2 regions of the Adlercreutzia sp. ZJ138 genome follow, and region 2 is predicted to be linked to the other one. Evidence: predicted binding sites of a transcription regulator. Region 2 holds the regulator's gene; the other holds the start of a gene.
What was found. The regulator LexA, encoded in region 2, represses DNA repair genes until DNA is damaged. The targets are predictions, from matches to a motif close to CNAACANNTGTTNG.
Positions count from the first base shown of each region.

Region 1: the regulator LexA is predicted to act here: its motif matches at 7,087-7,100, upstream of ruvC (crossover junction endodeoxyribonuclease RuvC).

Region 1 is NZ_JAAKEA010000003.1:100,419-116,422, forward strand. Features, by position in the region: gene queA (tRNA preQ1(34) S-adenosylmethionine ribosyltransferase-isomerase QueA) at 1-765, shown strand, start outside; gene G7Y43_RS02155 (RNA helicase) at 1,001-3,613, shown strand; gene G7Y43_RS02160 (cold-shock protein) at 3,755-3,958, opposite strand; gene G7Y43_RS02165 (hypothetical protein) at 4,183-4,584, opposite strand; gene ruvB (Holliday junction branch migration DNA helicase RuvB) at 4,586-5,683, opposite strand; gene ruvA (Holliday junction branch migration protein RuvA) at 5,837-6,439, opposite strand; gene ruvC (crossover junction endodeoxyribonuclease RuvC) at 6,446-7,042, opposite strand; gene mnmA (tRNA 2-thiouridine(34) synthase MnmA) at 7,167-8,318, opposite strand; gene G7Y43_RS02190 (YebC/PmpR family DNA-binding transcriptional regulator) at 8,454-9,254, opposite strand; gene G7Y43_RS02195 (AEC family transporter) at 9,473-10,432, shown strand; gene G7Y43_RS02200 (undecaprenyl-diphosphate phosphatase) at 10,504-11,478, opposite strand; gene G7Y43_RS02205 (hypothetical protein) at 11,639-11,788, opposite strand; gene G7Y43_RS02210 (MFS transporter) at 11,875-13,113, shown strand; gene guaA (glutamine-hydrolyzing GMP synthase) at 13,379-15,016, shown strand; gene G7Y43_RS02220 (helix-turn-helix transcriptional regulator) at 15,440-15,610, shown strand; gene G7Y43_RS02225 (hypothetical protein) at 15,631-15,903, shown strand; gene G7Y43_RS02230 (hypothetical protein) at 15,915-16,004, shown strand, end outside.
Region 2 is NZ_JAAKEA010000005.1:56,620-72,623, reverse strand. Features, by position in the region: gene dapF (diaminopimelate epimerase) at 1-41, shown strand, start outside; gene hflX (GTPase HflX) at 244-1,554, shown strand; gene lexA (transcriptional repressor LexA) at 1,565-2,203, opposite strand; gene nrdR (transcriptional regulator NrdR) at 2,723-3,169, shown strand; gene dut (dUTP diphosphatase) at 3,192-3,668, shown strand; gene G7Y43_RS03525 (hypothetical protein) at 4,095-4,601, shown strand; gene G7Y43_RS03520 (prenyltransferase) at 4,643-5,542, shown strand; gene gluQRS (tRNA glutamyl-Q(34) synthetase GluQRS) at 5,551-6,507, opposite strand; gene G7Y43_RS03510 (indolepyruvate oxidoreductase subunit beta) at 6,532-7,167, opposite strand; gene G7Y43_RS03505 (thiamine pyrophosphate-dependent enzyme) at 7,180-8,913, opposite strand; gene G7Y43_RS03500 (FHA domain-containing protein) at 9,002-9,448, opposite strand; gene G7Y43_RS03495 (D-alanyl-D-alanine carboxypeptidase) at 9,469-10,878, opposite strand; gene G7Y43_RS03490 (VanW family protein) at 10,888-13,251, opposite strand; gene G7Y43_RS03485 (CDP-alcohol phosphatidyltransferase family protein) at 13,307-13,969, opposite strand; gene G7Y43_RS03480 (4Fe-4S binding protein) at 14,118-14,492, opposite strand; gene G7Y43_RS03475 (nickel-dependent hydrogenase large subunit) at 14,499-15,587, opposite strand; gene G7Y43_RS03470 (NADH-quinone oxidoreductase subunit C) at 15,589-16,004, opposite strand, start outside.

The DNA of each region.
Region 1 (16,004 bases), on a different contig from region 2:
GGAGTCGTGGTGCTGTCGGCAGAGGTGATCGATTGGGCAGCCGGTGCGCAGCGCGGCGAGCGCGTGGCGCGCCTGAGTACACCACTTCCCTCGCTTGACGAAGCTCTACACGCGGTCGGACACACGCCACTGCCGCCCTATATTAAAAACTACGCCGGTGACGAAGAGCTCTACCAAACCGTTTACTCGCGCCGCGAGAGCAGCGCCGCCGCGCCAACTGCCGGCTTGCATTTCACACCCGAGCTCATTGATCAGCTGCAGAGAAACGGCGTGCGCTGGGAAACCGTAGAGCTGGAAGTGGGCCTTGACACGTTTCGTGTCATTGACGAGGACGATCCTGAACAGCACGTCATCCACACCGAGTTTTTCCACGTACCACAGCGCACCGTGGACGCCATTGCTGAAACACGCTCGCGCGGCGGACGCGTCGTAGCAGTGGGTACCACCAGCGTACGTAGCTTAGAAAGCGCCTGGGATACCACTGCGGCCCCGAACGGCACAGCGCGCCCTGCAAGCGATGCAGCCCGCACAGGATGCGGTGCTGTAACAGCGCGCGAACGCGAGGCAACGAGCCTCTATATTCTGCCCGGGTTTGAATTCAACGTGGTCGACGCTCTCATCACGAACTTCCACGTGCCGAAGAGCACACTCATGATGCTGGTGAGCGCTTTCAGTAGCCGGGAAAACCTGCTTGCCGCCTACGAACACGCCGTGCGCGAGCGATACCGCCTGCTGTCGTTCGGCGACGCCATGTTCATCTGTTAGCGGCAGCTCGAATCCACCACACGCCCGAGCACCCAAGCACGCCGAGACCCGAGCACCCGAACACATCGCATACCCGAGCACGACTCTTTCAAGGAGTGCATTCATGAGCACCGAAACGAATATCGACTACGTTGCCTCCGCCATAAGCGCCTTGGCCGACGCCACCACACATACCCCCGACGAAGAGGTCAGCGCGGCAAACGACACCGATCCTTTTGCTCCTGGATCGCTCGGCATGCTGGCCCCCAGCTGGTGGGAAGACGCTGAGGACACCGTGCCCGACGAGGCCAGCGCACCCGATAACTCACAGGCATCGAGTACGAACAGACCTTCCCCACTCGATGCGACCGATCCGTGGCTTACCCCCGACGAGGCGCTCGAACGCTTCCTCGATTGGACGTCTCAACGCAAAATCGAGCTGTGGCCCCATCAGGAAGACGCATTGATGAACCTGGCGGTGGGCGACCACGTGATCTTGGGAACGCCAACCGGGTCGGGCAAATCGCTCGTCGCGCAGGGGCTGTGCTTTATCGGCATGGCGACAGGCCGACGTACCTATTACACCGCCCCCATCAAGGCGCTCGTTAGCGAGAAGTTCTTCGACATGGTTGACATCTTCGGGCGCGACAACATGGGCATGATCACAGGCGACTCTACTATTAACACGCAAGCGCCCATTATCTGCTGCACTGCCGAAATCTTGGCGAACCAGGCGCTACGTGAAGGAGAAACGGCTGATGTGGGCTGCGTAGTAATGGACGAGTTTCACTACTATGGCGAACCCGACCGCGGCTGGGCGTGGCAAGTGCCGCTGCTTGCCTTGCCGCGCGCGCAGTTTTTACTGATGAGCGCAACGCTGGGCGACGTGAGCGCCATCGCAGCATCGCTTGAGACACGAACAATGCGCCCCGTGGATGTGGTAGCCGACGCGCCACGACCCGTACCCCTTTCTTACGAGTACTCGCTCACACCGCTCGAAGGTGCTGTTGAACTCGCACTTCGGCGCGGCGATGCCCCCATCTACGTTGTTCACTTCTCACAAGATGCCGCCGTGGCAAGCGCGCAGTCGCTCGCCAGCTACGGCGTGGCCACCAAAGAACAGCGCGAGGCGGCGAAAGCCGCCATGAAGGGAACGGCGTTTACCACGGCGTTCGGTAAAATCCTGCGCCGACTCCTGGAATGCGGCGTGGGCGTACACCATGCTGGCATGCTGCCCCGCTACCGCCTGCTGGTGGAAAAACTGGCACAACAGGGGCTGCTTCCCGTTATCTGCGGAACCGACACGCTGGGTGTGGGTATCAACGTGCCCATTCACACGGTACTGCTCACGCAGCTGACGAAGTACGACGGCTACAAAATGCGCCGGCTGCGCGCACGCGAGTTCCATCAGATTGCCGGACGCGCCGGACGCAGCGGATTCGACACCGAGGGCCTGGTAATCGCCGAAGCACCTGAACATGAGATAGAAAACGCCAAGTTGGTGGCAAAGGCCGCAGGCGATCCGAAAAAGCTGCGCAAGATAAAGAAGAAGAAACCACCCGAGGGTTTCGTCGCCTGGAACGAGCAAACGTTCACTCGCCTGCGCGAGTCATCTCCTGAAAAGCTAACACCGCGCATGCGTATCACCCATTCCATAGTACTGGCCGTGATATCACGTGGAGGCGACGCACACGCCAACGTTTGCGAGCTTATCGAGCTCTCCGCCCAAACCGACGAGCAGAAAGTGAAGTTGCTCGCACGCACCGATGAGATTTTCACCACACTCATCGACACCGGCGTGGTGGAGCGCATGGTGGACGAAAACGGTGCTGCTGAATACGTAACCACGGTCGATGTGCCAGATGACTTTGCACTCGATCAACCACTGTCGCCCTTCATGCTGGCAGCCTTGGAGCTGCTCGACCCCGAAAGCGAAACCTATGCGCTCGACGTAATATCGCTCGCAGAGGCCACACTGGAAAACCCCCGTCAGGTGCTGCGTGCCCAAGAGCGCGCCGCCCGGGAGGCAGCCATGGCCGAGATGAAAGCCGACGGCATCGAATACGAAGAGCGGATGGAGCGACTGGCCGAAATAACCTATCCCCGTCCGCTCGAAGAGCTCTTGAACGCAGCATTTGCGGAATACTGCCGTGCCGTACCATGGGCACGCGATCACGAACTAGCGCCGAAGAGCGTGCTTCGCGACATGCTGGAAACCGCATCGGACTTCAAAACCTACGTGGGCCGCTATAACATCGCGCGCTCGGAAGGCACGTTGCTCCGCTATTTGTCGGACGCCTACCGCGTACTCGACCGAACCATCCCACCAAGCGCACGCGACGAGCGCCTGCAAGACGTGATCGCATGGCTGCGCTTCATCGTGCACACCACCGATTCGAGCTTGGTTGACGAATGGGAATCGGCCGGCATGCAGCTGCCATCGGATGTATGCGTGCCGCAATTGGCCGACGAAGTGGTTGCCGACCGTCATGGCCTTACCGTGCTGGTGAGAAATGCGCTGTTCGCGCGCATTCGGCTCGCGGCAGCGGATCGCGCGGACAGGCTCGGCGAGCTCGATGGCGAATGGGGATTCGGAGCGCGCTTGTGGCGTGAAGCGCTCGATGCGTACTACAGCGAACACGAAGACATACTACTCGATGCCAATGCTCGATCGTCGAAGTTTTTCGTACTCGACGAATCGCCTGAGAAGAGCGAGCGCACTTGGCTTGTTCGGCAGATTTTTTGCGATCCCGAAGGCGACTGCGATTTCGCCATAGCGGCCCGCGTCGACCTAGACGCAACACAGGAGCAAGGCGAAGTAGTGTTCTCGCGCTACCGCGTAGGGTTCGCGGAAGACCTCGCCGAGTAGGTGGCGCGAAACAACAGGTCAACGCCAATCGCATAACCACGCTATAGGCGCAGCTCGCTCGGTGCGCCCGCACCATGCCCATGAAGAAAGCGGCTTCCGCCTTGTGCGGAAGCCGCTTTGCGTGTGTGCGATAAAAACCGCTTACAGCTTCGTTACGTTGCTCGCCTGAAGCTTGCCGTTCTGCCCCTCAGTCACATCGAAGGAAACGGCCTGACCCTCGTCGAGCGTCCTAAAACCATCCATCTTGATCTCGCTGAAGTGGACGAACAGATCCTCGCCGTCTTTCTGGGAGATGAATCCGTAGCCTTTTTCGGGGTTAAACCACTTGACAGTACCTTCCGCCATTTCAAATCCTCTTTCCTCTCCCCAGCGACCCGGGGAGGTATTGCTGCGTGCTGCATGGCGACAGCACTCACCCTCACCTCGAGGGTACGCATTCACTATACGCTATTCCATCCCAAAAACCATTTGGAAAAAACCAGAATGCCTTCTTTGGCTGTGCCCCACACAGAAAGCCCTTGAGAAATGTGTGTATTTGGTTGACGGCCTCTGCTCCTACAGATCAACGACTACTCTTCGGCACCACATGCTTCGTCAATCAGCTCGTTAACGCTATTCTCGCCAAGCTCGAACCCGTACGCTTCCGCAATCGCATACGCCTGCCCCGACCGCACAGCGGCAAGCGCGTGATCTCCAGCCTCACACAAGTAACGGGCCTCAAGCAAAAGTCCGCGCGCCACATAGCCTGTCACCTGCGGATCAACCCCCGACACCTTCATGACCGCCGCAATCGACTCGGGAGCAAGCGACAGCAGAACCGCAGCGTCGATGTCGGTCGCTTCACCAATGGCAGTCTCAAGCGATTCGGCAGCCCGCTTCGGATCGCGCTCGTCAGTCGACACGCGCATGCTGCGGGCTATCGCCGCAAAGAACTGCGTGATCAAACGCATCAGGTAATCTTGCTCGAACATACTACTCCCCCTGCCGCGCAATTCCCAAATGGTCGTAGGCTCTATCCGTAGCCTGACGGCCCTTCGGCGTGCGGATCATCAGACCCTGCTGCATGAGATACGGCTCGTATACATCCTCCAGCGTGTCGGTACTTTCCGACAGTGCTGAAGCTAGCGTGGTTAGGCCAACTGGCCTCCCTCCGAACTGCACGCACAAGAGCTCGAGCACGCGATTGTCCATGGCGTCAAGCCCTAACGAGTCAACTTCGAAAAAGCTTAAAGCTAAAGCGGCCACATCTTCGTCAATAACACCGTCACCACGAACCTGCGCCCAATCGCGTACGCGCTTCAGCAGGCGATTTGCTAAACGCGGCGTCCCGCGACTTCTGCGTGCAATCTCAAGTGCACCGCTTTCACAAATGGGCACATCAAGAATAGAGGCAGAACGCAGCACGATGTCGGCCAACTCTTCGGGTTCGTAGTACTGCAAGCGAAACACAATGCCAAAACGATCGCGCAACGGCCCGGTGAGCAAACCCGTACGCGTGGTTGCTCCAATCAGCGTAAACCGAGGAAGGTCGATTCTGATAGAACGGGCAGCGGGCCCCTTGCCCACTACGATGTCGAGTGCGAAGTCCTCAAGTGCGGGATACAGCACCTCTTCCACCATGCGGTTCATGCGGTGTATTTCGTCGATGAACAGCACATCGCCCTCTTCGAGGTTTGTGAGTATCGCAGCAAGATCACCCGTACGTTCAATAGCAGGGCCGCTGGTGGTGCGAATGTTTGACCCCATTTCGTTGGCGACAACGGTGGCAAGCGTGGTTTTGCCCAACCCCGGAGGTCCGGAGAACAGGATATGGTCGGCTACATCACCGCGCTCCTTTGCAGCTTCGATAAGGATAGACAGCGACTCCTTGATCTTCGTCTGTCCCAAATAGTCGCCCAAGCGCTTCGGGCGCAAACTGCGATCAAACGCCAGATCGTTTTCCTGTAATTCGGCCGACACGATACGCGAGCAGGCGGCAGTTGCGTTGCCCTGCACCCCACCGCCGATGGGCGCGCAAGCGCTTTGCGCCTCGAATACCATGCCTTCTATCTCAACGCCATGCTCTGTCATAGCCTCAACTTCTAACATCAACCGAACCGATTACAGCCAATTATGCACCGCACTACCTTACCCGCACGCTATTCCATGAGGAACCCAGAGGATGTGCGCAGCACAGCACATGTACCACTTCGGATGCGCGCGCAGCGCACCACAATACACCTACTACTTCGAGCCGAGTCGCTTAAGCGCGTACCGCACAAGCGCACCCTCGTCTGCATCGTGCGGCGCGCCTTTGAGCGCAAGCTCGGCTTCTGCCGAACTGAAACCCATTGACAACAGCGCCTCACCTGCCGAACGCATCGAGACATCAGCATCATCCGAGCCACCCGCAGCATCGGATTCGCCAAACAGACTCTCTTCTACCTGATCAAACGAGCCTTTCAACTCCAAGATAATGCGAGATGCCGTTTTTTTGCCCACGCCGGGAATGCGTTGCACAGCGGCAACATCCTGCGCCGATATAGCCCTTGCCAGCTGGGCGGGAGAGTAGAGCGACAATGCGGCGAGCGCCATTTTCGGTCCAATACCAGAAACGCTGATAAGCTTGCCAAAGAGTGCTTTTTCCTCAAGCGACAAAAATCCAAACAGTGACGCGCCATCATCGCGCACCTGCAAATGCGTATGAATCAAGATGGCATTCCCCTTATCGGGAAGCTTCGCAAGCGCCGACTGACTCATGTTTACCTCGTAGCCAACGCCGGCAACGTCGATATAGGCGCACGTTGAACCTTTCCCCGCCACCGTACCGTTCAAAAACGCAATCATTGTTTGCTATGCACCTTTCCAGCTTGAATACTGTTCCTGCCTCACGTGATCGCGCGCAAGTGCCCGAGCAACAGCAGCATCGAAGCCAGTCGCCGATCCTTCGTCGCACGGCTCGCATACGCCCGCATGCGTCGTGTAGCAGATGGCTGCCGCCAACGCGTCGGCCGCATGGTCGGGCCGAGGCACGCCATCCAAGCCGAGCAACTGTCGAACCATGTATTGCACCTGTTCCTTCTCGGCTGAACCCGTGCCCACTACGGCCAGCTTGATCTGCCGCGGCGTGAACTCTCCCACGTCGATGCCCCCTTCAGCACACGCCACCAATGCCGCACCGCGTGCCTGACCAGTAGCAAACGCAGCCGTAATGTTCTGGCCGAACCACACCGTTTCTATCCCCACACATGACGGGGAAAAGCGATCGATAACGGCACCCACTTGCTCGTGGATCTTTTGTAAGCGGCGCGCAAGCGGCATGCCCGCATCAGTTGACACGCACCCGTAAGCAACGCACGACAGCCGCGGCCCTTCTTGGCGCACGACACCCCACCCCGTATTTGCCAAGCCGGGATCAATACCGAGCACCGTTCGTAGCGCTTGAGCCATGCCATCCTTTCCGTGCACTGAAACGCAATGTGTTATTCATTTTACAAACGTTTGTTCGCTTATGATAACACACTTTGCCCGAGCAGAACGAAAACCTACCGATCCTTTCTCGCTTATCCTGCCCTTACCCCGCGCAAGCAACGGCGCCAGCGAGCACCAGGCCTTCTTCGTCGTAGAGTACGACCGCCTGACCGTAAGCACATGCTCGCTGTGGCTTATCGAACACGACCCGCAGCATATCACCCGTCACTTCAGCAATCGCCGGCTGAGGTTCTTGTCGATAGCTTGTCTTACACATCACCCGAACCGCACCGTCAAAATGCGGCACGGCAACGTAGTTCACGTCGCACGCCGTTACCGTACGAGAAAGCAGCTCATCGGAAAAGCCAATGATCAGCTGGTTCTTTTCGACATTCTTACCAATCACGTAATACGGCTCGCTCGCTGCGATGCCAATACCCTTGCGTTGGCCGATCGTGTAGCGCAGCAAGCCTGCATGTCGACCACGCACAACTCCCTGCGTATCAACAATGTCGCCCACATCGCAGCACGAGCCCCGTTGCCGTTCGATGAAGCCTACGTAATCACCATCTGCGACAAAGCAGATGTCTTGACTCTCGGCCTTTTCCGCTGTTGCAAACCCAGCCTGTTCAGCAACAGCTCTCACAGTCGCTTTGTCCAGGTCACCTAAGGGAAATAGCATGTGCGCTAGCTGGTCTTGCGTGACGTTAGCCAACACGTAGCTTTGGTCTTTGCTCGTGTCACATGCCCGCCGAAGCGCGAACCGACCCGTTTCGGCGCAGAACTCGCGACGGACGTAGTGACCTGTGGAAACGTAGTCGAACCCGAGCTCGCGCCGACGCTGCTGCAATGCCTCGAACTTCAGGTACCGGTTGCAGTCGATGCAGGGATTCGGCGTGCATCCCGACAAGTAGCCATCACAGAAACGGTCAATCACCTGACTACGGAATCGGGCACAGTAATTGAATGTGTGATGTGGAATTCCCAAACGGCGGCATACCTGCTTGGCATCCTGCACGTCGTCAAGCGAGCAGCAGCCCACCTCGGAGTCTGCATCCAAGCCCGCCATACCTTCCCCATCAAACAGGCGCATGGTAACGCCTGCTGCTTCGTACCCCGCGTCACACACGAGCTTTGCCGCAACAGAGCTGTCAACCCCACCGCTCATGGCAACCATCACCTTGCCCAACCCTGAGTCGCCTAAGCTGCCCGGAGTACCCGTGGTATCCAAAGCACCGCATCCATCCAACTGCATTACCATCACCTCCCCTGCTTTTTCCTTGAGTCAGCCACCGCAACAGCCGCGGCCACCGCAACAGCCGAGCACGAAAGAAGGCTGCAGCCCTGTAAAGCCACAGCCTTCCGATACGTACGCATTTAAACCGCGCGCTTACTCGTCAAGCGCAGCAGCAATCTCATCGGTGATATCCATGGTGTGATACACGTTCTGTAGATCTTCAAGCTCTTCCAGCTTGTCAATCAGGCGGAACACTTTCTTCGCCTCATCAACGGAAACCACCGTAGGCGTGGTCGCCTCCATGGTGAGCTCAGCGCCCTTTACCTCAACGCCCTGCTCTTCAAGACCCTTCTTCACCGCCATCAGGTCGGCAGGCGCGGTGTAGACCACCCATTCATCCTCGGCGTCATCGTAGTCGTCGCCGCCAGCCTCGGCGACCGCCATCATGAACTCTTCTTCATCGGCAGCGGCACCGTTCGGTTTCATCGGGTTCTTCTTATCACCCGTTTCAACCTCTTTGGCAACTACCACCTGACCCTTGCGCTCGAACATGTACGACACCGAGCCAGACGTACCCAGATTGCCGCCATGATGATTAAATGCAGCGCGCACGTCGGCGGCGGTGCGGTTGCGGTTGTCGGTTAGCGCCTCACAATACACAGCAATGCCGCAAGGGCCGTAACCCTCGTAGACGACCGTTTCGTAATTGGCGGCATCCTTGCCCGACCCGAACGCCTTGTCAATGGCTGTTTTAATCTTGTCCTTGGGCATGGACTGAGCCTTTGCCTTTTCGATAGCCGCGGCAAGGGAAGCGTTGTTTTCGGGATTCGGGTCGCCGCCCTCTTTCGCAGCTACGGTGATGTTGCGAGCCAGCTTAGAGAACAAGGCCGAACGCTTAGCGTCCTGAGCAGCCTTGCGATGCTTCGTGGTTGCCCACTTAGAATGTCCAGACATGTACGACGTCCCTTCAGAATTACTGCAATACCAGCCGAGCATGATACCACAGACAGAAAACTCCCTGTTGGCATTCGTAGAGTCTTCATCAAACACGGCTCCAAACGCAACCCCGCGCGTCCGATAAGTCACCACGAAACAACTCGGCAACCCATAAATTCATAAGGTACGCTAGACTTGCTCAACGAGGGAGGAACCCGTGCAGAAGTGCGCGGTACATGGGAAAGGATCGGTGGCAGCTTATGCCAGAAGGGTTCGCAAGTATTATCCAACAGATGGCCGTACTGTTCTCGATCATTGCCGTTGGCTACATCGCGAACAAGACGGGGCTTATGGGGCGCGAATTCGATAAGCACATATCGAAGCTGGTGTTAAACGTATCGCTTCCCGCTATGATTTTGGCTTCAGTGCTCGATGTTAGCGAGATTCCTTCCCGATCCGACATTCTGACCACCGTCGTCCTAGCGTTTTTCGCATACCTCGTGCTTATCGCCATTGCGTTTGTCTTCTGCTTTGTTGTGCGTTGTCGCAAGGGGATGCGTGGCGTATATCGTTTCATGCTCGTCTTCGGCAACACGGGCTTTCTAGGGTTTCCCGTGGTGGCTGCTATCTTCGGCAACGAGGCGATCATTTATGCCTCTATTTGCAACCTGCCCTTCAATCTGCTGGTATTTACCATAGGAGCTTGGTTCATCTCGTCGGACAGCGAAGAAGCGACGCCGGTTCGTGTGAGCGTGCGCACGTTTGCCACGCCCGCTCTCATCGCGTGTCTTGTCACCATCGCATTCGCACTCGCAGGCGTGTGTGCCGTGCCCTTCGCAGGCCCCGCTTTGAGCACGCTTGGTAGTTTCACCACGCCCGCCGCCATGCTCATCGTGGGATCAGCCATGGCAAACATGCCCGTGCGTGACCTGCTCGGTAACCCCCGGCTATTCGCTATGGCCGTCGTGCGACTGCTGGTTACCCCGGCCATCATTTATCTGACGCTCCATGCCTTTGTGAGCAATGCCGTATTGCTAGGCGTTTTGGTGGTGACATGCGGCATGCCAGTGGCAACCAACGGCACTATGCTCTGCTACGAATACGGTGGCAACAGCAAGGTTATGGCGCAGGGAACGTTCATCACCACAGTGGCGTCGCTCGTTAGCGTACCGCTGCTGGTGTTGCTTTTGGGGTAGGGAAAAAGACGCCAGGTCCGACGTATCATGCGGCAAGCGCGCTACGGCAAAAGTGTTACGGCAAAAGCCCCTTACGGCAAAAGCCCCATGGTTTCCAGTACGAAGTAACCAAGCACAAGCGCGCCTACCACAATACGATACCAACCAAACACCGTGAAGTCGTTCTTTTTGATGTAACCCATAAGGAACTTAATCGACACCACCGACATCACGAAAGCGGTGACAACACCCACCACCAACACGACAACTTCCGTAGTGGTCATGGCGATTCCCGCCAGCACGAACTTGACAGCCTTCAGGCATCCCCACCCAAACATAACAGGAATAGCCAAGAAGAACGTGAACTCGGCCGCCGCCGTGCGCGAGCAGCCACACAACATGCCACCGATGATGGTGGAGCCGCTGCGGCTGGTTCCAGGGATAATGGCGAGCACTTGGAAAAGACCAATCTTGAGTGCGGTCTTCCAATCGATGTCATCGACAGTGGCAACCTTGAACAGCTGCCGCTCGGCCGCCGCTTCAAGTTCGGCGTCCGACATTGCTACAGGATCACCGATGCGTGCATGCTTGCCGCGCGGACGCGTCATGCTTTGGGCTTCGGCGGAAAGCATCGACTTTACCTCGTTTAAGCGACGGCGATTGCGGCGTTCAAGCACAATAAAGATAACACCGTACAGCACAAGCATAGCCGCCACAGTCACCTTGTTGTAGAAATGCTCGTTCACCCAATCATCCAGCGCGAAACCAAAAACGGCGGCAGGAATACAGCCAACCACCACCATGCCCCACAGCCGCCAGGTCCTGCGGCGCTCATCAGGCGTCTTACGCGGACTAAACGGGTTGAGCTTATGGAAGTACAAAATGAGTACCGCCATAATGGCACCCAACTGGATAACCACCAGAAACAGCGCCAGAAACTCATCAGACACCTGCAGCTTCACGAACTCGTCAACCAAGATCATATGCCCGGTCGATGAAATGGGAAGCCACTCGGTAATACCCTCAACAATGCCGATGAGCATCGATTTCAATGCTTCGATAATCATAGTCGCGCACCTTTGCGATCGGTTTTGAGCGAAAACACCCACGCAGTATACCAATGCTCGCTTACAAGCCGCCGCCCATGCGAGCGAAACGCTGCGTTTATCCGCATTCCTTGCGTATTCTTCTTTCCCTGGCTCTTCCTCTGCCACCTTCCTTCTCTGGTCATTTCTCTTCCTCCGGATCATCCCCTTTTCCCTTGACTTTTCCCTTCTTCCCCTCCCCTTCTTTTCCCTTGACTTTTCCCTTCTTCCCCTCCCCTTCTTTTCCCTTCTCGTTTACTCCCCATGCATTTTCAAAATGACGAATTCTCATGCGCCATTTCGTGCGCAGACGGCGAAGTGCGCGGTATTATGCGCTGCAACAGGTAACTCCGATTAAGAAAGCGACGTGAAACCGGCATGGAAAACGCGATCCGTGCAACCAACAACAGCCGTGCAGGATTCGCCGTAGCGACCATAACCTTCGTGGTTGCTTTCGTGAGCAGCAACGTTCCCGTACCCCTGTACGCAACCATTCAGGCGGCCAACCCCTCCATCACCGACGCGCACGTGTCGCTCACTATGTTCACCTATCTTCTGGGCGTGACAGTGATGCTACTGTTCTCGGGCAGACTGTCCGATGCCATCGGCCGAAAAGCGCCCACCGTGGCCTGCATGCTGTTCGGGGCTATCGGCTGCGCAATGTTCCTGCGCATCGATGGGGCCGCATCGCTACTGACAGCTCGACTGATGCAAGGCATCGCCTGCGGGCTTGCCATGGGACCGGTAAGCGCGCTGATTATCGACTTAGCTGACGAACGACACGAGGCATTGGCGCGCACCATCGTCGGCACGTTCGCCATGCTGGGCGTATCAATCGGCTCGGTAAGCATCGGACTGTGGAACTTGGTGGTGACTGACTACGCTCCTGTACTGATTGCCGTCATCGTGCTGCAGGTTATCTGTGCGGCAGCCGTGCTCGTGGTACCCGAGACAGTGCCAAAAGACGAGCGGATCCCCTTGGCAAGCGTCGTGCGCGCTCCTATTTCTATCCCCAAGAACGTACGATCGGTGTTTCCCGTAGCCGCCATCGCATACGTGTCGGCATGGGGCATGGGAACCTATTACCAGGCGTTTAGCTCACTAGTCGCAGCTGACACATTCGGTAATATGAGCACATTGCTCGCGGCGATAGTCCTGTCGCTTGCCATGTGCCCAAGCTGCTTGGGTGGTCCTCTTGAAGCCCGTCTGCCGAAGGGAGTATCGCTTCGGGTGGGAATGTGGTTGTTTTTAGCATCGACCATTGCCATGTGCGTTTTCATGAGCACGACAATGCTCGTGCCGTTTTTGGCGTCGGTAGGCGTGTTCAGCTTGTCAATGGGAATCTCTCTGTCAGGCAGCTTGCGCATCCTGTTCGCCGCCGATCCTCATGCAGGCAGCGCGTCGATCATATCGTCCATCAACTTGGCGGCATACGTGGGGTGCAGCGTACTTAACGCCGGCATGAGCGCGATCGTGAACGACATCGGACTCTTCGGCACGCTGCTCGCAGTGTCGGCGCTCTGTGTGGCAAGCGTGTTTATGTGCGTGTTCTTGAGTAAGCGGATGGAGAAGCGCGAACAGCAAGTGGCGGCAAGCGTCAGCGGGCATGCGGCGTAGCGAAAGCCGCAGGCGAGCATGCTGGTTGCGGCAGGCGACCGCGAGCGCGCAGGTTATGGCAACAGGCGACTCCGAGCGCGCAGGTTATGGCAACAGGAACTGTGAGCGTGCGGCAAGCGCTAGCGAGTAAACCCGACGTCACACACCGACAGATGGTCTGCGCATTTCCGTGCCTTCCCGTATATTTCCGCGCCCTCTTTTCCGTATTTGTGTAAGATGGTCACGTTTGAATTATCTTGTTCCGCAGCAACCGAAGGAGCATTTCGTGGCCAGCACAGCACCCGATCAGAAAGTACTCGTTTTCGACTTCGGAGCCCAATACGGACAGCTCATCGCGCGGCGCGTGCGCGATCTGGGCGTATACTCGGAAATCGTTGCGTGCGACACCACCGCCGACGAAGTGCGCGCGGCGGCACCAGCGGCTATCATCTTAAGCGGCGGCCCGGCGAGCGTGTACGCCGAAGACGCCCCGCAAATCGACCCCGACGTGCTGGCACTCGGCATACCCGTGCTGGGATTTTGCTACGGACAACAGATTATGGCCGCGACGCTCGGCGGCAAAGTAGGCAAAACCGAGAAGGGCGAGTACGGCCCCGCGCCACTGTTCCGCTGCGCGGGTTCAGCGCTCTACGAAGGCACACCCGAGAAGCAGACAGTATGGATGAGCCATCGCGACGCCGTAACCGAAGCACCTGCAGGCTTCGTAGTAACAGCTACGACCGATGTGTGTCCGGTGGCTTCGATGGAATGCGCTGAGCGCAAGCTGTACGCCACACAGTTCCACCCCGAAGTGCGCCATACGCCGCATGGTAACAAGCTGCTGGAGAATTTCCTCTTCGGCATCTGCGGTCTTGAGCGAAACTGGAGCATGGATTCCATCATCGAGGACAGCGTAACAGCCATCCGCGAGCGCGTGGGAGAAGGCCGCGTGATTCTAGGGCTTTCGGGCGGTGTTGATTCAAGTGTGGTAGCCGCGCTGTGTGCCCGCGCCATTGGCAAGCAGTTGACCTGCGTGTTCGTAAATCACGGACTGCTGCGCAAGAACGAGCCCGAAGAGGTTGAAGCGGTGTTTACCGAGCAATTCGACGTGGATTTCGTACACGTGCACGCCGAAGAGCGCTACACACAGCTGCTGGCGGGCGTATGCGATCCGGAAGAAAAACGCCGGATCATTGGTACGCAGTTCTGGAACGAGTTCTTCGCCGTAGCAAAGAACCTTGCTGAAGACGGCAGGCCGGTGAAGTTTTTGGCGCAAGGCACTATCTACCCCGACATCATCGAAAGCGGCGCGCGCAAGACCGGCGGCAAAGCGTCTACCATCAAGAGTCACCACAACCTGATCCCGTTCCCCGAGGGTGTTCATTTCGATCTCATTGAACCGCTAGACCACTTCTTTAAAGACGAGGTGCGCGCACTCGGCACAGCGCTTGGGCTTCCCGATCACATCGTGCAGCGTCAGCCGTTCCCTGGCCCGGGTTTGGCCATCCGCATCATTGGCGAGGTGACGCCCGAAAAGCTGGAAATCTTGAAGAGCGCCGATGCTATTGTGCGTGAAGAACTGGACGCATACAATAAACAGCTGTTTGCCCAGATGGGCGCGCGTGATGGCGAGGTGAGGCGCGAAGCGGCGGGCGGCCCCGAAGTGGAGCGCCCCGTATGGCAGTATTTCGCCGTGCTGCCCGATATTCGCAGCGTCGGCGTGATGGGTGACGAGCGCACGTACGCGCGCCCCATTATTTTGCGTGCGGTAGAGAGCACCGATGCCATGACCGCCGACTGGGCACGCCTGCCCTACGACGTGCTCGCGCGCGTGAGTTCGCGTATTGTGGCGGAAGTGCCCGGTGTGAACCGCGTAGTGTACGATATAACGTCGAAACCGCCAAGCACGATCGAGTGGGAATAATCTACTAGCAAAAAGCACCCCGCCTGAACTGGCGTTTCCGCCCGCTGACCTGGGCAATCCTTACAATATATGATAGTCGCGCAGGTCAGGAGAGTGGTGTCATTGCCACCGGGTTGCCACCGTTTTTTGATAAAAATAATAATTTTGCACCGCGCAAGGCGGGCTGGTTGTCAATACCATCTATGTGGAATTTGCGCGCGGTTAGGCACATAAATTAGAGCTTGCGGAATGTCATGCCAATGACCTGATGGCTAGATTAGTTATAAGGTCTATGGAGTAGAATATGTTCGCATAGTGATTGGAGCTGTATGGCTAACGACAGCAAAATGCTCACGAAGTCAAAGAGCAAGATAAACAACGATGAGTTTTATACTCTGTTTGAAGACATAGCGGCTGAACTGCCGAACTATAAGGAGTACCTGAGTGGCAAGCGACTACCCTTCCCATCCTCCTAGGCTGGGAGAGCTCGTGAAAAGGCTCAGGAAGGCCTCGGGAATCACCCAGGAAGAACTTGCCGACGCTGCCGGCGTAAGCGTTTTCTCCGTGAGGAGCTACGAGCAGGGAAAACGCACGCCAACGATGAGCAGCGCGTAGCTATCGCCAAAGCGCTTGGCGTGCCGCCAGAAGTTCTGATCGATTTCGGCATCACCAATCCCAACGAGGCGTTTCATTATCTGATGGAACTTGCGCATATCTATTACATGGCGCCTCAGATGCGCAGCATCGGACCCGTTATTGCGATGGATGAGAATTTGATTGCTATCGGCCTTCCTAAGAGGTCCGACCTAACCAAGCTGCTAGGCGATTGGCACGTTGCCTGGATTGAGTTCCAGGAGACCGGTGACGCCGCAGCTTATCAATATTGGCAGGATCATTACGAGGGATAAGGAGAATCGAAGTGAGAAAAGTGACTTCTGAAGAAACTGCGAACGGAAGCATCCGCATAGTTATAGGGCCTAATGGATATGGAAAGACAACTTACCTCAAC
Region 2 (16,004 bases):
GGCCGGCGAAGGAAAGCTTCACAGGTACGGTTCGCTTGTAGAGCGAAGGCGTCGGCGCGCTATGCTATCATGGGTCGATCCGTATGATCACGAAACAAAAAGGAGCTCTATTGATGTGATGACAACGATGTTCGCGATCTAGTCATCTCTGTGCGCTCATTGCACAGGCGATACCCCTCCGTTACATCATAATGGTCACATGCGAACGCGTGTGCCAGTCATCGTAGGCAAAGGAGCTCGTTTATGTCTGAATTCGAACCCGTTATTACGCGTGGCCCGCATCTGTTTTCCGAACAACGCCGCGAACGTGCGGTTCTCGTTGGTGTTGAACGACCAAATATGAGCTGGTCACTCGATTCATCACTCGCTGAGCTCGAACGGTTGGCTGATACCGCCGGTGCCGACGTAGTGGCCACCACAACCCAAAAGCTTACATCTCCCAACCCGCGTACGTTTGTTGGAACCGGAAAAGCAGAAGAAATTGCCGAACTATGCTGCAGTCTTGAAGCTGACTTGGTGGTGTTCGATGATGAGCTCACACCATCACAGCAGTCGAACCTGGAGAAAGCGGTTGGACAGGCGGTGAAAGTAATCGACCGTACGGCACTGATTTTGGATATATTCGCATTGCATGCAACCAGCAAAGAAGGCCGCCTTCAAGTCAAGCTCGCACAGAATCAGTACCTGCTGCCGCGTCTGCGCGGCATGTGGGCACATTTAGCCTCGAACCGCATGGGTGGCGGCGTAGGGTCACGATTTGGCGAAGGTGAAAGCCAGCTTGAAGTAGACCGCCGACTGGTACGTAAGCGCATCACTTCCATACGCGCTGAGCTTGCCCATCTTGCAAACGTACGAAACGTACAACGCGAGAGCAGATACGCGAGCGGTATGTTCAAAGTCGCGCTTGCTGGGTATACAAATGCCGGAAAGTCAAGTCTTCTCAACCGTTTAACCGGCGCTGACGTGCTCAGCTACGACCAGCTGTTTGCCACGCTTGATTCCACCACACGCAAGTTTGAACTTGAACAAGGCCGTGAAATCACCATAACCGACACGGTTGGTTTTATCCAAAAGCTCCCGACCACACTCGTGGAAGCGTTCAAGTCGACGCTTGACGAGATATCCGGTGCCGATTTGGTGCTGCACGTGATCGACGCTTCGTCACCCGACCGAGATGCGCAGATTGAAGCAGTGCAAGATGTGCTGGGGCAAATCCATGCCGAGAACATTCCACGCATTGAGGTGCTAAACAAAACCGACTTGCTCGATAGCGCGCAAGTAGAAGCGCTGCGCGCACGGCGTCCCGACAGTGTGCTTGTTTCGGCGAGCACGGGACAAGGCATAGACGATTTGGTTAACCGTCTGGCGCAAGCCGCCGCATCAAGCGACGTTCACATTGAGACGGTTATTCCCTACAATAACGGTAATCTCGTGTCACTTGCGCATGAGCGCTGTCACATTCTCTCCGAATACTACGAAGCAGACGGCACACACTTGACGATGCTTGTTCCGACATCGTATGTTTCGACGTTCTGTCCGAAGAGTAACCAGTAAATAGCTTTGATCACAACCGTCTGAACACGGCTACAACTTTTCCTGCAATGGAGCAGTCTCTCGTGATAATGGGATCCATGGAGGAATTCTCTGGTTGCAAGCGAACGTGATCCTTTTCGCGATAGAACGTTTTGACAGTCGCTCCATCGTCGATGATTGCAACCACGATGTCACCATTGTTGGCAACCGGCTGCTCCTTCACGACCACGTAGTCTCCATCGTTGATGCCCACCTCAATCATCGAGTCGCCGCGCACTGACAACATGAACGACGGCGCATCGCCAACGATGTCGGTGGGAAGCGTGATGGTTTCAGTGATGTTCTCTTCAGCGAGGATCGGTGTGCCAGCGGCTACATTTCCAACGAGCGGAACGTTGATAGTTTTGCTGAATCCCATAGGCGAGGTTGCAACAGCAGCAGGAGCCGCGTCGATCGGATGCGCTAAGGCAATAGAGCGCGACTTTAAGGGGTCGCGCTTAATAAGGTTTTTCTGCTCAAGCGCCTTAAGATGCACGTGAACCGTGGAAGGGGAGGACAGGCCGAGCGATTGGCAGATCTCCCGAACGGTGGGCCCATAGCCCTTTTCCCGGATGCATTCCTCGATGCAGTCCAGTACGGCTTGTTGCCGTTTGGTGATCTTCTCGTCCATAGCCAACTCCTTTAAGAAAAGCGAACATTTGTTTCAAATTCTATTGACGTGAACCTTTGTTCGGTCTATTATAAACACGAACAAAGGTTCTATGCAAGAGCAAAGGGGCTGAAAATGAGAATAGAAGATACAATGTGGGCGGTATCCGGCACGGCAGCACTCGCTCGCGCACCCCATGTCGCTCCATCCGCAGCCACAGGCAACGTGATACCGTTCGATCACTGCCAACGCACACATTTGGAAGGCGATTTGCGTCACCGGACACCTTGTCCATCGCTTCAACAGTGTAGCAATCGCATAAGGCTTGAAAACGTACCTCTCGTACGTCAGCTCACATACGGAACCAGCGAAGGGTGTCCATTTAATCTGTTTACACGCAAGCAGATCGCGGTGAGTGCCGTACTGTTCACTGCTGTGTCGTATCTCGTTGCATTGGTGTGATCATTAAGACACCATAACCATTGAACCACAATATATTGTATGGTAGCCTAAGCGCACTCAGCTGAGAGGGGAGTGCGCATGTATTGTCCAAGCTGCGGCAACCTTGAGTCGAAAGTCGTCGACTCCCGACCGTCTGAAGATGGAACTTCCATCCGACGCCGTCGCGAATGCCTTGAATGTGGGCATCGGTTCACCACGTACGAACGACTGGGAGACAATCCTGTCATGGTGATGAAAACAAACGGATCAACTGAAGTATATGACCGCGAAAAGCTCATGCGAGGCCTCACCATCGCTTGTGCGAAACGTTCGGTTTCACCCGACGATCTTTCATCATTGGTCGCCGACATCGAAGCTGAACTGCGCAACAAGCCGAAGTACGAAGTGACTTCGAAAGAACTTGGCGATATGGCGCTTGAGCGTTTAGCCAGCATTGATGAGGTTGCCTTCGTTCGTTTCGCAAGCGTGTACCAAGACTTCCAAAGCGCGAGCGAATTCGCCGAAGCGCTTGAGCGGTTGCGTTAATATGTACGAAAGAATTCGCCCCATGTCGTGTGAAAGCAATACGTCGTACAACGACGACCACAGTCCGATTATCATTCCTATCCAGCGGCTCGAACCGAGCAATCCACTTCCGCGGTTCGCGTACGTTGGAGACGCCGGCATGGATTTGCGCGCCGCCTGCGATTTCAAGCTCGCACCGTTTGAACGTATGGCGGTACCGTGCGGCATGGCACTAGCTATACCACACGGATACGCAGGGCTGGTGTTACCCCGAAGCGGCCTTGCCGCTAAGCACGGTATTTCGCTCGTAAACTCACCCGGTCTCATCGATTCGAACTATCGTGGGGAAATCAAGTCAGTGCTTATTAACCTCGATCCAACCGAAACGTTTGCCGCGCATGCGGGCGACCGGATCGCACAGCTGGTCATTATCAAGTTGCCAGCGGTTTGCCTTACTGAAACCGATCAACTCGATACCACAGAGCGTGGCATCGGAGGTTTCGGTAGCAGCGGACGTTAACTCTTTTCTGTATTCAACCTCAAATACGAATGTATGTTCGTTTTTTTCATATGTTCGTATTGAGCGTATGACCTACAACAGCAGGCTTCAACTCATGGGTAACATATCATATGCGTTTTTTCCAGACTTGACCGCTCCGTTGCATGGTGTGAGAAAATAGCGTTCCAGGGAAACACTGATTAAAGCCGTCTTGCCTTGCGCTGGCGAGGCGGATACCTGAGGATTGAAGACCGAATGCGCGCACTGACGTGCGTAAATGAGGTCTGAAATTCTCAGATACCGGTTCGTCAGTGCAAGGCAAGACGGCTTTAATCAGTGTTTCCCTAGGAAGGTTTAATAAGCTTCGCAGGCTGTGCACGCAGCATATTTCACAGCAGACTTATGGCACAACCGTTTACGTCATCACACAAAGGCATGGAGACAACCGTGGATCAGCAAAACGAAATAAAACCCAACGAGCCAGAACGCAATTCGAACGAATGTCCAAACAAGCCAAATGAGCCCACAGGAGCTCCAAATAAACTCAATGAGCAACGTAATCCTACAGGAAGCCCAAACGGCCCGCGTATTAACCTTACGAGCGCGCAAGAGACAAGCTTCAAGAAAGCGCGACGTCTCAGTAGTATTGCCATGCTGTGCGCCGTTGTGTCGCTGTTCTTCGGCGGCATGTTCCTTAGTACTGCAGGCTTGGTATGCGCATTCTTGAGTTATCGAACGTTAAAGCCACATTTCAGCGATCCAGGAGACGGTGGCACATTCGCTATAGCTTTGAAGCGTACCGCTGTAGTATCAGCAATGTTTTGTGCGATGTCGTTCGCATTGAACGCATTTGCCGCTTGGCAAATGATGCCGATGATCATGGACATGCTGAACTCAGGAAACCTCAACTTAGAAGGTGCATCCCCCAGCCCCTCAAATTCCACCTGGGGTTAATTGATAATATGTGTTATGTAAACCAGCATCTTACGCTGCGAATGGCGGTGCAACTAGCAGCACCGCATACTTGGCCTGCATCGGTATTGCCGGTGCTTGTTGCTTGCGCGCTGACACTTGCACACACTGGCCAGCTAGCTGTGCTCGATGCGATACTGCTGCTCGTCATCTGTGTGCTCATGCAGTCGTCGGTGAATACCTTCAACGACTACTACGACTACGTAAAAGGATCGGACTCCACCAACGACAACGTTGAAACGAGTGATGCTGTGCTCGTGTATAACAACGTAAACCCACGAGAGGCGCTCATACTTGCGATCGGGTTTCTAGCAACCGCCTTTGCGCTGGGTTTGGTCATCATCGTGCATGCTGGATTCATGCCGCTTTTTATCGCGCTTGTAGGTGCTCTTTTCGTAGTAGCGTATTCCGCTGGCAAAACCCCTATTTCGTACCTACCTATTGGCGAACTTGTCAGCGGCGTGGTGATGGGTGGGCTTATTCCCCTTGCCTGTTACCAGGTTCTCACCGGATGGCTTAGTCCTTGGGTATTCGTGTGGACGGTGCCGGAAATCATCGGTATCGGACTCATTATGTTCACCAATAACCAATGTGACATCGAGAAAGACCAACTTGCAGGGCGTCACACCATGCCAGTCTGTCTCGGTCGCGCGAAAGCTCGCAAGCTTTATTCCGCCGTACTGATCACCTGGCTTGTCTGTATCGTGGTTATCGTTTTTTTCTTCTTCCCACGTGGAGCTATCGTGCTTCCCTTCTTATTTGCGGCGGCATATCCCCTGCTCAAGGCCCTATATGCAAACCCCTTAGAGCCGCGCACACGCATCGGTGCCATGGCACAAGTATGCAGCGTGAACGTGGTACTGGGTAGCTTCTACGCGCTATGCATTGTGACAAGTGGTTACGCACTAACGTTTTCGCTATAGCTCGTCTGTTACGCGCGCCATGCTATCTGAATGAAATCAGAAATACCACCCTTAAAGCGATTGAGATCAAACGTTTCAAGCAGCTCTTCGGGTGTTGCCGGCTCATCGACTGATTGTAAGCCAACCACGTATGCAATGTGTCCCACCACGCCCTGCGGCGTGCGGTAACACTCGAGGAGTTCGGGTAGCGCCGCATCACGATCGCGCTTCGAGAGACGTCTCCCCTCTTCGGCAACAAGCAGAGGAATGTGTGCATATACAGGCGAGGGCATACCGAGGCAGCGCTGCAGAAACATCTGCTGCGGTGTTGAACACAAAAGGTCAACACCGCGCACTACCGACGTTACGCCCTGTTCAGCATCGTCAACCACAACAGCCAGTTGATAAGCGAACGCCCCGTCCGCACGCTGCACCAAGAAATCGCCGCATTCAGTTGCCAGATTCTGCCCATACGGACCCTGAATGGCATCAATAAGATCGATGCGCATGGCAGGAACTTCAATCCGCTCAGCAGGGGCTTTCTGCAGCCGTTTCGCGGCAACCTCCCCATCACTCAAATTCCGGCACGTTCCCGCATACACGAGCTTTTCACCACGATGCGGTGCCGATGCCGCATGCAAATCGGCACGCGAGCAGAAGCACGGGTACACGCGGCACGTCCGTTTCAGCTCGTCAAGCGCTGCACGATATGCCTCGCCACGCTCGCTTTGGTAGAGCGGACCCGTGTCCCACGTAAGCCCCAGCGCATCAAAATCGCGCATGATGGCGCTTACGTATTCACTCTTCGAGCGCTGCGCATCGAGATCCTCGATGCGCAGCGCAATACGACCACCTTGACTCTTAGCGATAAGCCAAGCCATCAGTGCCGCATACACATTACCCGCATGCATGCGACCCGTGGGCGACGGAGCGAATCTGCCGACCACGGGACGGCACTTTTCTTGGCTAATTGCAGCTTCACCCATCGCTTCGCCGCGTTCCCATGTTCGCTACGCTTGATCAGGCGCGCCAAGAGCAGCTTCACGGGCGAATTTGTAGCCTTCATCGAAGGCTGCCAAATTCGCCTCAACCGTTTTAGGCGGCACGCGCTTCGCGATAACATCTTTCCACACATCCAACGGGAAATCGAGCCTTGTGGCGAGCGCTCCGAGCAGCACTACATTCGCCGACTTCGGAGAGCCAGCAGCACGAGCTATCTGACCCGCAGGAATGATAGTTGCTTCCGTAGCCTCTAACCGCTTGTCAAGATCAGTTGGCGCTTTCACAAGACCAGCAGCCACGGGAAGCGGCTTAATGCGCTCATCGGCCACCAGCAAGTAGCCGCCCTCCTTCACATAGGCAAGGTTACGCAGCGCTTCCATGCGCTCGAACGAAACGACGCAGTCCGCCGTACCAGCGTCGGCAACCATCGACGCCACACGACCACGCCCAAAGCGTACTACCGTGGTCACCGCGCCGCCACGCTGCGACATGCCGTGGATTTCGGATACCTTCACGACATAGCCTGCTTCAAGCGCTGCTTTCGCAAGCAGATCGGCGGCGAGGATGGTGCCCTGGCCGCCCACGCCGCACAGTAGCACGGTTATCGCGTCGGGCGCAGCTTGCTGCATTTCTTCCTGAGTCATGAGTAATCCCTCCTAAGCCTGCGTCTGACGGATAGCGGAAAAGCCACAATACTGCGAGCACTGGCCGCATCCAATACACTGATCTGGATCGATGCTGGCAATCCCCGTCTGCTCGTCTGTCGAGATGGCAGGGCAGCCCAACGTTGGGCACACGCCGCATGCACGGCAGGCGTCCGTCACTTCGTATGCGGGCTTGCGCACCCGGTCGATAAGAATGCAAGGCGAGCGGAAGATAAGAACACTGATATCGTCGGTTTGCGTGGCACGCTTCAGGGCACCGCGCACGGCTCTCATGTCGTTCGGGTCAATCACCTGCACGTCCTCGACACCAATCGCCCGCACGACGCCTTCCAAATCGAGCTCGCGCGAAGGACGGTGCTGCAGGGTTTCACCATTGAAGGGGTTTCCCTGCCGGCCGGTCATCGCTGTGGTGCGGTTGTCCAGCACGCACACCGTGCCGCATCCCTTGTTGTACACCGTCGAAATCAGCGACGACAATCCGGAATGTGCGAATGTTGAGTCGCCAATAACCGCAACAACCGGGCGGTGCTCTTCGTCCGCCATGGCCAGCTCAAAGCCATGTGCCATGGAAACTGACGCTCCCATATCGAGACACGTATCCATAGCGGCAAGCGGAGGCAACGCTCCCAGCGTGTAGCAGCCGATATCACCCGTAACGATAGCGCGCATACGCGAGAGTTCCTTGAACACGATACGGTGCGGGCACCCAGCACACAGCGCCGGCGGACGACCGGGCAGGTTTTCCGGCGCATCTTGGTGCGTTGGCAGCTCACGGCCAAAGGAAGCGCGAATGATGCCCGGAGAAAGCTCGCCAGCTTCTGGCACGGGATGAAGCGGACTCGCAAGCGAAATACCCAGTGCAGAAACCGACTCGGTAAGGAAGCGCGAGCCTTCCTCCACCACATACACGCGGTCAACAGAGCTGGCGAAATCGCGCAAGGCACGCTCGGGTAACGGCCACGTGACACCCAATTTGAATACAGAAGCATCCGCCAGCGCTTCTTCAACATGCTGATACGTTGCCCCAGCGCAGATAATCCCAATCTCGTTCGAACGGTCAAAGCGCACGTTGTACTGACACGTTTCAACCCATTCTTTCAGGTCAGCGACGCGCTTCAGCTGGTCGATACGACGGGGTTTTGCATATGCGGGCATCATGACGTACTTCGCTGGATTGGATTCATACGGCTTGCGCACATATTCGTTGCGCTCGCCAATCTCAACCGGGGTCTTCGTATGAGACACGCGCACAGTCGAGCGGATGAACACCGGTACGTCGAACCGTTCGGACACGTCGAACGCATCGCGGGTAAAGGCGAGCGCTTCGGCCGAATCAGCAGGATCGAACATGGGAATGCACGCCGCACGCGCGTACCAGTGCGAGTCCTGCTCGTTTTGCGACGAATACATGCCGGGGTCATCGGCAGCAAGCACCACCAGACCGCCATTCACACCCGTGTAAGCAGCAGTAAACAGCGGGTCGGCAGCAACATTCACGCCCACGTGCTTCATCGTAGCAAGTACGCGAGCACCAGCTGCGGACGCACCGACACCCACCTCGACCGCAACCTTCTCGTTTACACACCACTCGGCGTATACGCCGTTTTTCAGCGCAAAGTTCTCAAGCGTTTCGGTTGAGGGCGTACCAGGGTACGCGACGCCAATGGTAGCACCAGCTTCCCATGCCCCTTGAGCGATAGCCTCGTTTCCCGACATGAGTATCATACGAAACCCCCTTAAGTTCACAGCACTGCGCACAGTGTCTCAGGATGACCTCCTAAAACGCTGTGCGCATCATTATTTTTGATAGAGCCTAATCCTCTTGGTAGACCAAGCAGAACGACCCGATTTGAATGAAATCGCCCGATTTCAGCTCGGCGGCATCAACGTTTTCGTTGTTAACCCACAAACCATTATAGGAATGATTGTCAACGATGGCATAAGAACCGGAATTAGAACGCTCGATGGTGGCATGATCGCGCGAAACGGTCATGTCGTTCAGAAAGATTTCGCAATGGGGATTGCGACCGAGCCGAATGCTATCCCCTTCCAAGCGAAACTCGATGCCGGTCTGCGGACCGCGCACCACGCGCAGCGAGGCCGATGAGCGCACCGGCGCCATACGCGTATTCGTTACGTCCGTTAAAACAATCGGCTCGAAGCGCTGCGTCGACTCGGCGAGCTTGAACCCGCAAAACGGACACGCACCGTTTAAGGCCGCATCAAAATCGTTGTTGCATACCGGGCAAAGAACGTTCATGGATATCGCGCTTTCCTTCCCTATTGGGTGTTCGAAGTTTTGTCGATAACGTAGGGCAATTCGTTCAACGTAACAGATTCAGCTACCTTGGGCTTGCCGGTAAAACCGTTAAACAACCTCGTCCACCATATTTTAACACCCTCAATAAATGTCGGTGCGTACACGTCCTCACACGCAACGAGATCATATTCGGCAATGACGTTGTTACGCTGCTTGAAGGTAATCGTACCAACCTTATCGCCTACATGCACGTTGCCCGTCAGATTGTCGTAGGTTACCGACTGACTAACGTTTCCGTTCAGATCGAAGATCGTCACCGCGGCATCGGGGTCGGAAAGCGTCGCTGCTACCGTGCGATCAATCCAATCTTGATGAGCCACCCGAGCAACCACCGGAACCTCTGCTTGTTCACCGCTCACGTTTGCTCGCATCATTTCGTCGCTTGTCGCAAGCGGGTAAGAGATCTCATGCTCATACACCCATTCACACAGCTGTTGACAATCAACGAAGCGTTGCGCTTCCGAACTTGACCCAATAGCAACAGCGTACAACTCACGGCCGTCTTTGTTCGCCGCACCAACGAACGAGGGGCCGGCATACTCGGTAACGCCGGTCTTCACGCCACATGCGTATTCGTAGAGTTCTAAGAACTCGTCGGTGGTTTCGAGAAAGACCTCACCCACCGCGCCATCTGCGTGCGTGACTGTAATCGCGGTGCTTCCTCCAGCAACAATACTACGGAAGAGATCGTTGGTCATTGCATGTTGGGTAATCTTAGCAACGTCGAGCGCGCAGCTATGCAGGTCTCCCTCAAACTCGCCGAAGTCCAGGCCATGGGGGTTCGTGAATAGCGTGTCGGTACAGCCAAGCGCTGCCGCTTTGTCGTTCATAGCCTGCACGAATCGGTCGTAGCCCGACAGCGATTCGTTCGAACTTGCGCACCGGTCGCCAAGGCTTTCGGCCAGCGCTACTGCGGCGTCGTTACCTGAGGGGACCATCAAAGCCTTCAAGGCCGATTCGAAGTCCATGGTGTCGCCTTCCGCCAGACCAGCCGACGACTCGCCTACAGTAGCAGCGTTCTCACTTACGGTAACCACGACGCCGTTCGAATCACTCCCCACAGCGTCAAGGGCAACAATTGCCGTCATAATCTTCGTAATTGAGGCGATTTTGGTTGCTGTAATCGCGTTGCGCTCGAAATACACTGTTCCATCAGCCCCCATAACAAGAGCATATTCTGCATCGATGTTCGGACATTGCGCAACCGAAAGCCCCCGAGCCTCAACGGTTTCACCACAGACAACATCAGCCTTCCGCACATCAGCGAACGCTGTTGCAGGCAGCACAAGCGCTATTGCAAGCGCAGCAGACAACAGTGAGCGCGCCAAGAAGCTCATACCGTTGCGATTGTGCTTTTCATGCGTTGCCATACGACGTTCCTACCCCTCAGATTCGCTCATTACGTTCTGACGTAGTGTCACACTCTGGGCTGCTTCTTGCGAACCCGCTTCATACACCTCGTTTTTCGGCTGGTATACCGAATCGAAGCGATCGACGTGCAATACCTCGCCCGCCGCGTTTGTTACCGTTCGGGTTACCCAGAAGCTGCTACCGTCAGCACCAGACGACTTCAAAAACACGGTACTCGGATCAAGCTGATCGTTGATAACCACGCGGGTTATGTACTTCTCGCCTTCTTCCCACACGCCATCTTCTGATGTAACCTCATAACCAGGATCAATACCGTACAAGGATACGGTTATCGAAGTTTCGGTGTACGATGCTCGAAGAAGCACATCAGAATCGCTGTCGTTCTCCCATACCAGATCGAGATCAGGCCAAGCAACAGCAGCATCCCTCCCTGCTTGGTAGCTAGCTATGTAAAGCGAATGGTTGCGCCGTTCGAGCACCGGATAACCCGCTTCATACACTGCATTGAACACGGTGGTGGCAACTTGGCAAACCCCACCGCCGATTTCGTCGGTATACTCGTCTCCCACAATAGCACCTGCTGAGGCAAAGCCCTGACTTTCGTCGCATTCGCCCACATTTTCGATAAACGACCACGTGCCACCCGCTTTCGCAACAGAATCGCTAATAAGATCGGCAGCGAGGTGAATGTTGTGATTGCGGTTCTCGGTACCCGCACCCGACGTGTACTCGGTGGTATACAAGGAAACAAGCTCGATAATGCCGTAATCAAGCGCTTCATCAAACGTCATGGAACTAGGCATTTCCCCAGTCGCTACGCTAACCTTGATCGGTTGCCCTTCTTCGGCAGAAACCATTGAGGCCGCATCCGGTGCAACATCGCCCTCTTCCTCTGCGGCGGCAGCTCGCGATGCCTCACCGAACACAACTTCGTTCATCGCGCTCACCGTTTGAGCAACCAGAGGAATTTTTGCTACACCTTGCGCCGCGACGCTGACCTCACCATCTTCAGACGTCGAGAACGACACCGTGATCGAGCCACCCTCCTGATCCATTTCGATGTTTTGCAAAATGGCCGGCTTCACCACATCGGCGTCAAAGCAAGGAAGAAGCTCCCAATGCCCTTCCCGTTTCTCAACCGGCCGCGCGCTCACCCATTCTCCCAAATCAGCACGACTTACTTCCCATGTTGTACCTTCGCACGAAACGGTAGCACCGTGCTCGATGGCAGCGTTTACCGTATCGCAGGCCTTCTGTGCTTCCTTTTCATCGATACGCACGGGAGCATACGACACCTCAGCGACAAATGATGTCTCGCCGCCATTCGTCCCAGCAAACGCATTTGTGAGGCGTTGGCGCAAATCGTCGCGGTCGATGATGTTACCGTCGTTGCCAGGCGAAACACTGGCTACGCCACCATCGACGGCAATGTTGAAATCAACCCGCGGCGTGCCGATAGTTTTGTCGATGTCGAGCGCAAGCCCTTCCAGTTCTTCCTCATTAAACTCAAGCAAAAAGGGAATGTCGTGGCCGAGCAGGCGCGCACCAAGACGCCCGATGATACCCCCGTCGTCGCGGCCGACCGCCAACGCCGCCTGAGCCAGCGAATGAGCGGGAACCGATGCGGAAAGCGAACTGGACGTAGCCATCCACATTTGCTTGTTCTCACGCGCCTCTTCAACAGCAAGCTGCTCGGCAAGTGCTGCATCCTGAGCTGAGACAGCAGCGTCGTTCACACGTTGTTGTGCCTCATCGCTCGCGTAAATTGAAACCTGCCCTTGAGAAACCGTATCGGCGTAGGTTTCATCCAGCATCGACGCAATCTCATCTTGTGTCATACCCGAAACATCAATGCCGCCCACGCTCACACCGCCGTAAGCGCGGCCCAGATGAACAAGCGCATCGCCTGCACCTAGGAGCGCTACCGCACAGACAAGCACCAGCACTACCGCCGCAATTTTGCTACGGTGCGCAAGGGCAACCACTCCCGCACATGCAGCTTTCGCAGCTACAGCAACAAGAGAAACGATACCGTGAGCAAGCGCTTTGAGAACACCTATAACACGAGACGCAGCCCCCATTCGTGATGTAGCACGTGGCTCACCCTTCGTCCACAGCGCAACGCCACGCGTCGGCTGTGCGTACTCAGCTTTCCTGCGCGCGGCTGCGCGGTTCCTGTGTTCACGCGGAAAGTGCATATGGGCCACCGAACGCTCAGATCTCACACGAGTGGAAGCGTCCTGCGAAGAGCGCTGGAAGTCGTGTTCGGCACTATGACTACCACGACGTTCCGAAGAAAGATTGTAAGCGGATTCAGTGCGACGCGACCAGGCGCCACGTGGGCGCCTGGTTGTTTGATTCGTTCCCTGCATCGCTTGGCCTCGCCGTGTGGGTGATGCGTGTGCACCCCGGCGTGGCTTTTTTGCATCACTCATGTCCCAACTCCCGTTGCATGCGTGCAGCAGAAGGGTGTTCTCGCAGTTCGCGTAGCGCTGAGTACGCGTAATACACCGCCGTCACGGCGCTGAGCACCAGCCCAACATACAGAAACCAGATCGACCACGAGCAGGGATCGGCGTTGAACCCTGGTAGCCAATCGAAAGAAACCCAGCCCAACCCAGAGATAAGTGGAGCATTCAGCAACAAGCCAGCAAACCCGATGAACAAAAACGTGGTTGATGCTTTACCCGCGAAAACCACAGGTATACGAATATGACGGCTCCGCAACAGATAGAAGCTTCCCACCAGTAAGAAGAGATCACGCGCCAGCACGAAGAGAATGATCCACAGCGGCAAGCGACCAACCAAAAATACTCCGAGTACTCCGGAGATCATGAGCAAACGGTCGACCGCGGGGTCAAGCAACTGGCCTAGGCGCGTTACCGCATTTGTACGCCGAGCAATCTGACCGTCAATACAGTCAGTGCCCGCCGCGATAGCAAAGATAATAGCCGCTGCAACGTCATGCCCACTCAGCAGCACTACAAAAAACACGGGGATCAGGCATAGTCTGATGGCCGAAATAACATTCGGTACCGTCAGAACCTTGTTTGACACAGTATTGACTACCGTATCGACATGCCTTGGCATGATAGCTTTCTCCCCTGCTTCGTTGAAAACCGGGCGCTTTCGCGCCCGGATCTGTTATACGGGAAAATTTTATCAGTTTTCACACCACCCGTTTACCCGTAAGTGTAGTGGCAGCGCGATTGACACAGCTAAATCGCAAGACGGTAACCTAACCGTTAGGGTTTTGCAAAGGCTCGGCAATCGGCTCGGGGACATGCAGCTCAACAAGGCTTTTTTCCTTGGCCACCTTCGGACGCGTGGGGTTCATCTCAAGGCAGCTTTTCGGGCACTCTGCCACACACGTACCACACTGCACACAGCGGAAACGATCGATCGTCCACGTGCGAGCCTTCTTGTCCACCACGATGGCTCCACAGGGGCAGCGCTTCGCGCAAATGCCACAGAGGATACATGCGCTCACATTGTTTTCTACACAACCCTTCAAGCCTTTTGGCACAGGCTTCGTCTCGAGCGGGTACATCACGGTTTCAGGCTTCTTAAACAGCGAGCCCAACGTCATTTTTCCGAGTTTGAATCCACCCATTGTCGTCTACCTTTCGGTGCAGCTAATGCACGGATCGATCGTCAGAATGATCATATTGACGTCGGACAGCTCGCACCCTTCGAGCGCCTTGACCATGCCTGCGAGGTTCTGAGAGGTCGGTGTGCGCATGCGCATGCGGTCGAGGTACTTCGTGCCGTTTCCGCGCGCAAAGTAGTAACACTCGCCACGCGGCTGCTCTACCACATTACTCGCCTGCGCGCCCGCAGCGGGCGACCCTTTCACCGGAACACTAATGTCACCAGTAGGAATGCCAGCGATCAGCTCTTCGATGATGTCAATTGACTGCAGTACTTCATTCGCGCGCACTTTCACGCGGGCGTAGCAGTCGCCCTGCGTGTCAACGATGGGCTGGAAGTCAGATAGCTTACCGTAGGCACCTCGACCAAGCGAGCGAACGTCGTATGGTACGTTCGAAGCGCGAGCGAACGGACCCACCATACTCGCATTCAGAGCTGCTTCGGTGCTCAAGTATCCAACGCCAACCGTGCGGTTCTTCACCGAGGTGTCCTTCATGAAGGTGTTCACGATCTGACGGTACTCGTCCTTAATACCCTCAAGCGTCATCTTGATCTCGGCGAACTGGTCGGCGCTTATATCGCGTGCAACGCCGCCGACTTTCACAACGGAGAAAATGACACGCCCACCAGTAGTTGCCTCAAAGATAGACAACACACGTTCGCGCAAACGCCAACAATGCATGAACAAGCTCTCGAAGCCGAATGCGTCAGCCGCAAGTCCCAACCAAAGAATGTGGGAGTGAATTCGCGAGAGCTCGTGCCAGATGCCACGCAGATACTCGGCACGCTCGGGAACCTCAACATCCATGAGCGACTCAACCGTTTCGGCGTAACCAAGCGAATGCCCGAAAGCGCAAATACCACAGATGCGCTCGGCAACGTAGATGAACTGGTTGTAGTCGCGCGTTTCAACGAGCTTCTCTAAGCCACGGTGAACGAAGCCGATCTGGGGAATCGCTTCGATAACCTTCTCGTCCTCGACCACAAGGTCGAGATGGAGTGGTTCGGGTAAAACAGGATGCTGCGGCCCGAACGGGATAACAGTTGCCTTTCCCATACTACTCCCCTCCCTTCTTCGCACTCGCAGCCTGCGCAGCCTTTGCCGCCATAGCGGCACGAACCTTCGCGGCCTTTTCGGGGTCCATACCCGCGAGCTTTTCCTCGAGTGCCTTCTCCCTCGCCTGCGCGAGCGCGGCTGCCTCCTTCTTCACCTTGGCTTCCATGGCCGCACGCACCTTGGCAGCTTTCTCGGGATCCATGGCGGCAAGCTTTGCCTCAAGCTCTGCCTGCTTCGCCGCTGCATCGTTTTCCTGCGGTGCGGCGGCCGCTTTCTCCTTGGCAGCCTTTGCTGCCGCGAGCTTAGCTGCCTTTTCCTTCGCTGCTTTCTGGGCAGGCGAGATGATGGTCATAGGCTCGGCTTGGGCAAGATCGTAGAAGTGGCCTTTGAAGTCTATGGCAATGTCTGAAATGTTGA